DNA from 3 places in the Oceanobacillus aidingensis genome. Region 1 is predicted to be linked to each of the others. Evidence: riboswitches for the same ligand, from Rfam matches in the RefSeq annotation. Region 1 holds a riboswitch; each other region holds the start of a gene.
The links. A riboswitch is a leader RNA that binds a small molecule or an ion and turns the genes downstream of it on or off. The one in region 1 is predicted to bind thiamine pyrophosphate.
Positions count from the first base shown of each region.

Region 1 (3,491 bases):
CTTTACTCCAGATGGAATATCCGAACCAAAGTACAAAAATGGGCGCCAATGCAATAATAGGAATAGTTTGTGATGCAATTAAAATCGGATAAATCGCTTGTTGTAATGTTTTAGATAGATTCATGCTTATTGCTAAAGTAACTCCCAGTACCAATGAAATCCCAAGTCCAATGGAAATAACAAGAAGCGTAATAGGAAGATGATGCAACAAGAGCTCTGTTTTTAATTCCCATAGCTTCATCACAATTTCGGTTGGCGCTGGTAAAATAAATGATGTATCAATAAACCGCGCTCCAGCTTCCCATATAAGTAAAAAGATTGTGATCAAAATAATAGAATAAAGATAATTTTTCATGGTTTACACCCTCATCCGAAACTGATCAAGTAAATTATTTTTTAGCTCCGTCACTTCTTTTTTATCTAAATCGTATTGCCGTCTTGGTCGTTCTAAAGGTACGTTAATTTCTTTTAATGTTGTAAATGGGGTATCCGTAATGACGAAAATGCGGTCAGACAAAAATAATGCTTCTGAAATATCATGTGTTATAAACAAAATAGTAGATTGCTGTTGTTCCCACTGTTCTAATAACCATTCCTGCATATATAACCTGGTCATTGCATCTAAGGCTGAAAAAGGTTCGTCCAACAACAACACATTAGATCCGGATAACGTGGCTCTTAAAAAGGAAACCCGTTGCCGCATTCCCCCAGATAATTCATGAGGGTATTTATTCTCGTATCCTTTTAACCCAAAGGCCTCCAGCAAGTTTTGAACAGTTCTTCTATCGAGATGATTTTCCTTTTGCAGTTCCAATGGAAGAGCTGCATTTTGTTGAACAGTCCGCCATGGCATCAATAAATCCTGTTGAGGCATATAACCAACTTTTCCAGAACGATTGGTTACTGGATCCTCGTTTAAATAGATAGTTCCGCTTTTCAGTTCCTCCAATCCGACAATTAGACGGAAAATTGTCGACTTGCCGGACCCACTTGCACCGATAATGCTTACAAATTCACCATCCGCAATAGAAAGATTCATATTTTTTAATATAGGAATTTTCCCTGCATCATTTTTGTAATAGAAATTTACGTTTTGAAACTGAAGAGCTATTTTTTTATTTTGTTCTCTCATCCTTCGTTCTCACCTTCCCTCTAACAAAAAGTGTATTATTATGTCTTAAAAGCAATCATCAACTAATTAAATATGCAAACCTCCTTCCAAATAAAAATACCCCAGACATGAAGCCCAGGGTACATACATTTCCTTATGATAGAAATTACTTTGCATGTTCCCTACGCTGGTCTCAACCAGATCAGGTTCTAAGGGTCTATATCTTACGGATAGTATCTCAACCAGCAACACTGGTCCCCCTACATTCTTATTAAATTGGTATCTCTTTTATTGAATTTATGACATAAGCATTAAAAAACCCATTCAACGAATACAGATGAATGGGAAATGAATACATAACTAGATTATTATCTACTTAAGTAAGTCATCACTTCCCTACGTTAGTCTTAACTAAATCAGGTTATAAGAGTCAAGTTTCCTTTCTCAGCGATAAAAATCGCTCCCCTAGTGATTATAGAAATATGAAATTTTTGATTCTATAAATGAACTTGTATGATTGAAAAATACGTTAAGATTCACAATGTTATTTTCATCAGCCACATCTATAGAGAACTGTAGGAAAAATAACTTAAAGTAGAATCTATTTAAACATATAAAATTATAATATGCAAATTATTCTAATTTATCTTTTAAAATCATGAGATTTGTTTGTATATAAAAGAAGATATATCCGCCTATTTTAATATGTTTTCAGGTGAAATTTGGTGAAATAATATAGGATATACAACGGTATAATAAAATAAAAAGAATAACTTTTACTGAGATACTCCTGTTATATGAGGATAGGAGCATCTATTATTTCTAAAGGTATTTTATAATAAATAAAACAGATTAAAAAGAACAGCTCAGCTTGGCTTACATAGCTGTCCTCTTGTAAACGGGACTCTTGTTACTGGAGAAGTGATATTATTTGGAAATCCTGAAGACAACCTTTTAGAACGAATAAATCCTATAGCTGCAATTAAATTCAATTATTGAGAAACCTAAAAAGTGACTTCCATGGATGCAAAGAAGTCACTTTTTATACGAATTGATTTCCCCTCAATTATTTCCTTTATATGTCCGATAGAAAATTACTGTAACTTTATCATTTATTACAGCAATCATTAACCAGCCAGCTTCTGCTTCCTCTCCTCCTCTTTTTCCTTTCTCCGTACTTCTCTAAATTTATTTGTTTCAGATACAATCACGCCGGATAATAAACAGAGCGCAATCAAGTTGGGCACTGCCATTAATCCATTGAATATATCCGCAAGATCCCATACTAACTGCACAGATTGAACCGCACCAAACAGGATAACCAGACAGAAAATGATTTTATAATAGATTGTATTTCGATCTCCAAAAATATAACCGAAGCATTTCTCCCCATAATAGGACCAGCCCAGAATAGTGGAATAAGCAAAGAAAATAAGGCCGAATACAACAATATAATTACCTAATCCAGGCAAGAAAAAGTCAAAAGCTTCTCCTGTAATGACAGGTGCTGCATCTGCTCCAAATTGCAAATGCAGCCCGCTCATCACCACAACAAGTCCGGTAATCGTACAAACCACGATCGTATCCAGAAATGTTCCTGTCATCGATACTAACGCCTGCCGCCCTGGATAATCCGTCTTCGCTGCCGCTGCCGCAATTGGCGCTGAACCAAGACCCGCTTCATTGGAGAACACCCCGCGGGCAATCCCGTATCGAATCGCTAAACCGATAGCTCCCCCGCCGACAGCTTCCGGATTAAATGCAGCCTCAAAAATAACTGCAAACGCCGCAGGAACTTCCGTAATATTTAAAATAACAATAATCAGTCCGCCAGCTATATAAAACAAAGCCAGAAATGGGACAAAGATAGCAGTTACTCTTCCAATGCCTCTCACTCCGCCAAGCAAAACTAATGCAGTGAGCGCCATCAAGATGATTCCCGTAACCCATGGGTTAATATTAAAAGTAGCTTGTAAGGAACCGGCAACAGTATTCGATTGCGTCATATTTCCAATTCCAAAGGATGCTAAAAAGCCAAACAGCGCAAACAAAACAGCTAACCATTTCCAGCCCAATCCCTTTTCAATATAATACATTGGACCGCCTGATATTTCCCCTTTATGATTGACGGTACGGTATTTAACAGCTAAGATAGCTTCACCATATTTTGTGGCCATCCCAAAAAATGCCGCCAGCCACATCCAAAATAGCGCACCAACACCGCCAAGGAGCACAGCTGAAGCAACTCCAGTCATATTACCAATTCCCAGTGTCGCCGCCATAGCAATCATCAATGATTGGAAATGAGAAATATCTCCTTTTTCGTTTTTGTCTTTATTTTTACTTTTAGAGAATGTTAATTTAAGCGCATAAGGTAAAT
Region 1 is NZ_JBHSFT010000002.1:39,909-43,399, reverse strand. Features, by position in the region: gene ACFO3P_RS02790 (ABC transporter permease) at 1-355, opposite strand, end outside; gene ACFO3P_RS02785 (ABC transporter ATP-binding protein) at 359-1,132, opposite strand; TPP riboswitch at 1,274-1,383, opposite strand; TPP riboswitch at 1,488-1,588, opposite strand; gene ACFO3P_RS02780 (alanine/glycine:cation symporter family protein) at 2,239-3,491, opposite strand, start outside.

Region 2 (3,491 bases), on a different contig from region 1:
CTTTAATTGTCAATACATAATTACAATATTATTTAATTTAGGGAATGGAATCATTCCATTTAAGAGGTGCCTTACCCGTTCACGACGATTAAATCAAATGATGCCGGCGGGCACAAAACGGAGAAATAGTAGTCCTCTGCAGGATCCCATTGCTTATGCCAAGCCTCATCCGCATGCCCCTCTCTTACATTATGCCGATAACGGCGAACCTCTGGTAATACATCCACTAGAATCTTCAAATCAACAACATCAGAAAATTCGGGCAGCGAGCTATAAATTCCATCAAGAATAATGACCTTTGAGGGCTCTTTCGTTATGGAGGATGAGGCCAGACCGCTTTCAGCTGAAAAAGAAAAAGGATGATATTGAACGCTTTCCCCCGCTATAAGCGGTAACAATGCTTCTTTATGCAGACGTTGCCAGTCAATACATCTGGGACATTTCCATTCCGATGTAGAAGTATTCCATTTCTCGTCTGTAATCGTCGCGTCGAAAAACGCATCACACTGAATAACAGTTGCTCCTACGTGTGAAGCAACCTCAGCAGCCAGCGTAGATTTTCCTGCACCGCTCCCCCCGTCCAAAGCCACCACTAAGGGGCTGATTCGTCCTTTCAGGTATCCATTTATAGCGGATACGATTTGCTCGGAAGCTTTTCTTGTTACTTGAGTGTTTTTCACGATTATCCCTCCTCCGTGTCAGACACAAGATTAAATTCACTATCTACAAGTATTCATTTCTTTGGAATAAATGCTTATTAAACTAAATTTCCGGCTTCGGCTTGTTTGCTTCTTGCCATTACGAAAATTGTATCACAAGTAAATTAGCTGCATCGTGTTTTTAACAAAATTGCGCAGTTGGTATAATAAATACTTTTCCCTTCCAGTCCAAAAAAAGAACCCTCAGATAAATGAGAGTTCTTTAACATGGAACGAATAAACCGAACCCATTAAGAAATTGGAAGCCGTTCTGTTTCTTCTTAACGACTGTTCACTTTTTTACTTTCTGAAAGCCAGCCTTCAAGATTGTAGGACATTTCCCAGAAATGGAGTTCGTATTCTTTTGCGATAATAAATTGTTCTTTTACCTTCTCTTTTTCCTTATCATTCATATCTTCAACTAAAGTGTTTAGTAAATTAATCATTTCGGTAGTTGAATCTTGAAACCAGTCACTCGCATACATTTTAATCCAGTTACGATAAATTTCCGGCTCTGGAGTGGCATTTTCATTCACTTTTCCGATGTCCGCATATAACCAATAGCATGGCAGTATGGCAGCCACAGTATGTGCTAGATTTCCAGACAGGCTTGCTCGATACAAATGCGAAGTATAGGCATACGCAGTTGGCGCTGGTTTGAAGTTATCTAAATCTGCTTGTGTAATATTTAAAATCTCAGCGTGCTCGTTATGCACGGTCAGTTCAGCCTCTGCTGTAAAGCGCGCTTTATCAGCTAAAAGAGCAGTCAGCTTAAAATCTTCGGCCTGGGATGCTGCAATCGCGTGGATCTTACCGTAATGTTTTAAATAGTAAATATCTTGTAAAATATAATACTTAAATGTTTCTAGCGGCAAATCTCCTTTCACGATTCCTTGCACAAATGGGTGATGAAAACTTTGCTCCCAGCTTTCCTTCGTTGCAGCACGTAATTCATCCGTAAATTTCATAAAAAAATCCTCCTTTAATCTTTTTTCTAAAGACTCGTAGAAGGAAGCATCTGCATACAAAAACATACACACGAAAAAATAGCGCATGGTTGTCTGCTTATTCTACTTCCCTCCGCTGGCCTTAACCAGATCAGGTTCTAAGGGTGCTAAATATACATTTATCTCAGCCGTTACGGCGCCCCTAGCAGAAAATTGAAATGTATTCGATTGTCTATTATGGTAGCAGAACAAATTGTTAAGTCAAGTCTTTTTTGTTTATAAGAAAATCAGCAAAGAAATAATCAAATCTATTAAAAAAATAGGTTTCCAAGAAGCTTAAAAAACTAGTGTGTTTCACTCGTTATCATGGATAAATCATTATCTTAATGCTAGTATCCTTCTGATTTACGGCGGTTTCTACAGCCTCTTTGATATTATCTAAACGATACTTATGGGTAATTACATCCTCGAGACCAAGGTCCTGACTGCCAATTGCCTGTATTGCTGTCGGATAACTGTTTGCATAGCGAAAAACACCGTGAATGTCGTATTCTGAATCGACGATATGGGTAATATCTACAGGTATTTCTGAGGATGCAGGTAATCCAACTAATACAATCCTTCCTCCGCGTTTCGTAATCGTCAGTGCATCCTGAACCGCCCGGCCATTACCTGAAGTTTCAACGGCGATATCCAAACCACTGCCAGCTGTTGCCTTTTCTATCTCCTCATGAATATTATCTTGTGTTGGATCAAATACCTTTGTCGCGCCAAATTTCTTCGCTAATTCTCTGCGATATGGTACCACATCCGAGCAATAGATTTCGTTCACTCCGAATATTTTCGCTGCCTTGATCGCTAACAGCCCAATAGGTCCTAAACCGGTTATCAGCATTTTATCATTGGGATGAACTTTTCCGCGCTGCATCGCATGAATGCCAACAGAAAGCGGTTCAATTAAAGCCCCTTCTTCATAGCTCATTTGATCCGGTATTTTAAAGGCGAAATCACTGCGAATCGTGACATATTCAGACCAAGCTCCGTCAACTGGCGGAGTTGCCATAAATTGTACTTCCGGGCAGAGATTGTATCGGCCTGATTTACAATATTCACAAGTTCCGCATACCACACCCGGCTCGACAGCTACACGGTCGCCTGCCGCAAGATTCTCAACCTGACTGCCAGCTTTAACAATATCTCCTGCTAATTCATGCCCTAAAATGAGTTGTTCTTCTACGACATAACGCCCGATTTTTCCGTGTTCGTAGTAGTGCACATCAGAGCCGCATACACCGATACACTGCACTTTGATTAATACTTCATTTTCCTTTGGTTCTGGTATATTTATTTCCTTAACCTCAATATCCAATGGCTTATTCAGAACTGCTGCCTTCATCTTTTTCATTCCTCTACACCTCTTTGATATGTATTGTTTTGCCAAGCGTATAAATACGTCATCCTATACTATTTTGGAAAAATAGAGAGCTATAATTTTTTAAGAACATATTCTTCATTGTAACATGCGTGTTGATATACGATAAATAAACGTGCGATCTTTCTCTTTTTATAGAATACAATGTGCTATAAGCTCTTCCTCTATTTTCTTAGAACAGCTTCTCAATGTAAGGCATTCCATTTCCTCCAAAATTAAAACACTATCTTTGTTCGAGATAGTGTCAATAAGAAGATGGCATGTATCATTTAAATTCATATTTTCTGCCTTATTATTTCGTATACAAGTGAGAAAGCAGCTTTCTGTTTTTTTCATGAAATTTTGAGTTGTGAGAAGAGACATAAATCTCATTATAGGCATCCGGCTTCATATACAGCTTTGCTTGATTCACTG
Region 2 is NZ_JBHSFT010000047.1:121,596-125,086, forward strand. Features, by position in the region: gene ACFO3P_RS18415 (uridine kinase family protein) at 72-680, opposite strand; gene tenA (thiaminase II) at 980-1,666, opposite strand; TPP riboswitch at 1,757-1,859, opposite strand; gene ACFO3P_RS18425 (NAD(P)-dependent alcohol dehydrogenase) at 2,010-3,050, opposite strand; gene ACFO3P_RS18430 (NAD(P)/FAD-dependent oxidoreductase) at 3,370-3,491, opposite strand, start outside.
Region 2: linked by a shared signal. The riboswitch ahead of tenA (thiaminase II) and the one ahead of ACFO3P_RS02785 (ABC transporter ATP-binding protein) in region 1 are both predicted to bind thiamine pyrophosphate.

Region 3 (3,491 bases), on a different contig from region 1:
TATCTTAATACTCAAATAAACCTGTTTTGATAGTCGAAACATGAGCTGGTACGGGCTTGATGCTTCAGAGGATATGTTGAAAAAGGCGAAGAACAAATTAAAAAATGTCTCACTCGTGCATGGTTTAGCTGAAGATATGCCCTACGAGAATGAAAAGTTTGATTATATCTCCAATAATTATGCTTTTCATCATTTTTTAAAGAAGGAAGCAGCGCTTGATGAAATATATCGTGTCTTGAAGAAAAACGGTGTATACAAGCTGCATAATATTGCTATCCATGATATGAGAAAATGGTGGGTATATCATTATTTTCCAACAGCATATGAAGAGGACGTAAAAAGGTTTTGGGAAAAGGAAGTTATTTTTGATGAGCTTTCAATAAGAGGGTTTAACACAGAACTGCAGATGACATATCGATTAGAAAAAATCAGGGTGTCGGATTATCTGGGGTATGCAGAGAATAGAGACATATCCATATTAACGTTGATTGATGATCAGGATTACCAAGAAGGGTTAGAGAAAATGAGATATGATGTGAAGCGTAATCCTAAAAAAACCATCGTCACTGATTTTGCAGAGATGTTTTGTATTTCGACAAAGGGGTAGTGTTTTAGAAAGAAAAAATCGTCTTTTTGGAAAGGGAAACAGAGGAGGAATTTAATGAGTGAAGAAGTAAAAGCAGCCGGCTGGGATGCAATTGATAATGCAATGGAAGCAATTTATGGGAAGCAGGAACCGAAGCATTATGGAACAGTGATCTCTTATTCGCTGGGCGGACCGGATCCATTAGATGGAATCAGCGCTTATCAATCAGAAACGCCAGGCTTGCACTGGCATATAGTTACATATGGATTTTCAGAGATTTACGAAAAAGAAACCGATAATCCAGAAGTAAGCGGTTTTGGGTTTGAATTAACGTTCAGATTGAAAAAAGAAGAAGGGGAAGAGGAACCGCCAGCCTGGGCGCTTAATCTGCTTCAGAATTTGGGAAGATATGTTTTTAACAGCGGTAATGTTTTTAAAAATGGAGACTATATGGATGCAAATGGTCCTATCTGTTTGGAATCAGATACGGCATTAACTGCATTGGCATTTATTACGGATTCTGAGCTTGGTACAATAGAAACAGAAAATGGTCAAGTGCAATTTCTGCAGATGGTTGGTATCACAAATGATGAGCTCGAAGCAATGCAGACGTGGAATACACGAGGTGTTCTCTCTGCCAGTTCCCCATATATGCCCGCGTTTATTACCGATTTAAAAAGAGATTCTTTACTAAATCATGCAGATGTCTCCCAAAAAGTTGATGAAGGAAGAGAACGGGAAGGATCCAATACAGGATTTCTATTTAACGATAATTTATCGTGGACTCCAGAAAAAAAGGGCTTATTCAGAAAAAAACCAGCAATGCTGACTCTGGGGGCAAAACAAACCGAAACCATAAGTAAAGTGCTGCGAGGGCGTCTCTTGAAAGGAAAGGCTCTGACATTGGCAGGTCCTGATATTGTCATTGCTATAGAGCCCGGGGAAAAGTCAGAATATGCAATGGAGAAGGATAAGGTGCGTCTAATTTTAGATGAACAGAGTACAATCGAGTTGAGTGAGAAGCTGATTCCTAAAGAAGGTGTGGCGGAACTATTCTCGTTTGAACAGCTGGCTGTAAAAATTGTTAAAACATACATCAAAGATAATGAAGGAAATGTTGTTCAGGTAATTGGGTAAGAGAACTCATTTGAAAGTAAAATAACATTTCCTTGATAAATCGCTAAACACTTTTGAAAGAATATCTTTGAAAATAAAAAATTATATGTTATTCTTTATTTGTAATCTGAAAATTAAATAAGCAACACTAGGGGAGCCTTTGGCTGAGACGAATACTCGGACCCTTTGAACCTGATCTGGTTAACACTAGCGTAGGGAAGTGGCAGGAACATGACGATATATCATTCGAACAATGAATTTGTATATAATCAAGACCACTTATCCCTCAGCTGGATAAGTGGTCTTTTTCGTTCTTCTGCCAATCCTGAAGCAAGAAAATGGAAGAAAGGGGAGAAGAAGATGGACAGGCATCTGCACTTGATCAGTGATGGCAGTTTTTCCGAGCAGCATTTGCAAATAGTGAAGCGGATTCAGGCTGAGATTGGTTATTTGCATATCAGAGAGAAGAACAAGACAGCGAAGGACATTCTGGAAATCATCGGTGCATTAGAAAATATCGGATTGCCATTAGAGAAAATAATAGTGAATGACAGAGTAGATATTGCTGTGATAAAGCAGTGCGCAGGTATTCAGCTGGCGTTTCACAGTCCTTCCATTCCACTTGTAAAAGAAAGCTTCCCTGAATTGAAGGCAGGAAAGTCTGTTCATTCTTTAGCTGAGGCAGAGCAGGCGCAGCAGGAGGGAGCTGATTATGTGCTGTATGGCCATATTTATTCCAGCAAGTCCAAAGCCAATCAGCAGCCCAGAGGATTAACGGAACTACAGGAAATGACTAACGCGCTGTCTGTGCCGGTATATGCTATTGGCGGGATTACTCCTGAGCGGGCGAAAGAAGTAACTGCCGCAGGAGCAGCCGGCATCGCGGTCATGTCTGGTATTTGGCAGGCAGAGGATCCGGTCCAAACTGTCAGAGCTTACCGGCAAGCGTTGAATATATGAAAAGGAGGGAGAAGATGAATAAACAGTTTGATCAAATTATTGTAGGCGGCGGAGTTATTGGCTGCTCTATTGCTTATCAGCTGGCCAAAAGAGGCAATCGGGTGCTGGTCATTGAAAGGAATCAAATCGGCTGCGAGGCTTCCAGTGCCGCAGCAGGTATGTTAGGCGCTCAAGGAGAGTTTACAGAAGACAGTCCGCTTTTTCGGTTTGCACATGAGAGCAGAGCGCTATTCAAAAATTTATCCGAGGAACTGAAGGAAGCGTCAGGAGTAGATATTCAATATATTCATAAAGGAATCATGAAGCTTGCTTTTCATCAGCAGCAATACAGCAAGCTGCAAAGCGTCGCGTCCTTCCAGCGGGAAGCGGGGAACCCTGCGTATTTACTGTCAGTAGAAGAAGCGAAAAAAATGGAGCCAAGCCTGACGGAGAATCTTCGTGCTGTCCTGTATTTGCCGGATGATGGTCAGGTTTCCGCCCGTCATCTGACCAAAGCCTTCTCTCTGGCTGCGTCTCATTATGGTGCGGTGTTGCATGAGCAGGAAAGCGTTAATGAGCTGTTGATAGAAAATGAAACGGTTTATGGTGTCCGGACAACAGAGGCAATCTATGAAGCGGTCCAGGTTATTGTTGCAACAGGAGCTTTCGGAGATGAATTGCTGCCTGCAGATTATGCTGCGATTCCGGTGAAGGGCGAATGTCTGCTGTTAGAACTGGACCAGAAGCTATTTCAATCAACACTTTGGATGGATGGCTGTTACCTTGTTCCGAAGCAGGGAAAAAAGGTGATTGTTGGAGCCTCCTCCATACCAGGAAAAATGGATAAGCA
Region 3 is NZ_JBHSFT010000018.1:76,483-79,973, reverse strand. Features, by position in the region: gene ACFO3P_RS12205 (class I SAM-dependent methyltransferase) at 41-607, shown strand; gene ACFO3P_RS12200 (suppressor of fused domain protein) at 662-1,723, shown strand; TPP riboswitch at 1,843-1,938, shown strand; gene ACFO3P_RS12195 (thiamine phosphate synthase) at 1,934-2,662, shown strand; gene thiO (glycine oxidase ThiO) at 2,677-3,491, shown strand, end outside.
Region 3: linked by a shared signal. The riboswitch ahead of ACFO3P_RS12195 (thiamine phosphate synthase) and the one ahead of ACFO3P_RS02785 (ABC transporter ATP-binding protein) in region 1 are both predicted to bind thiamine pyrophosphate.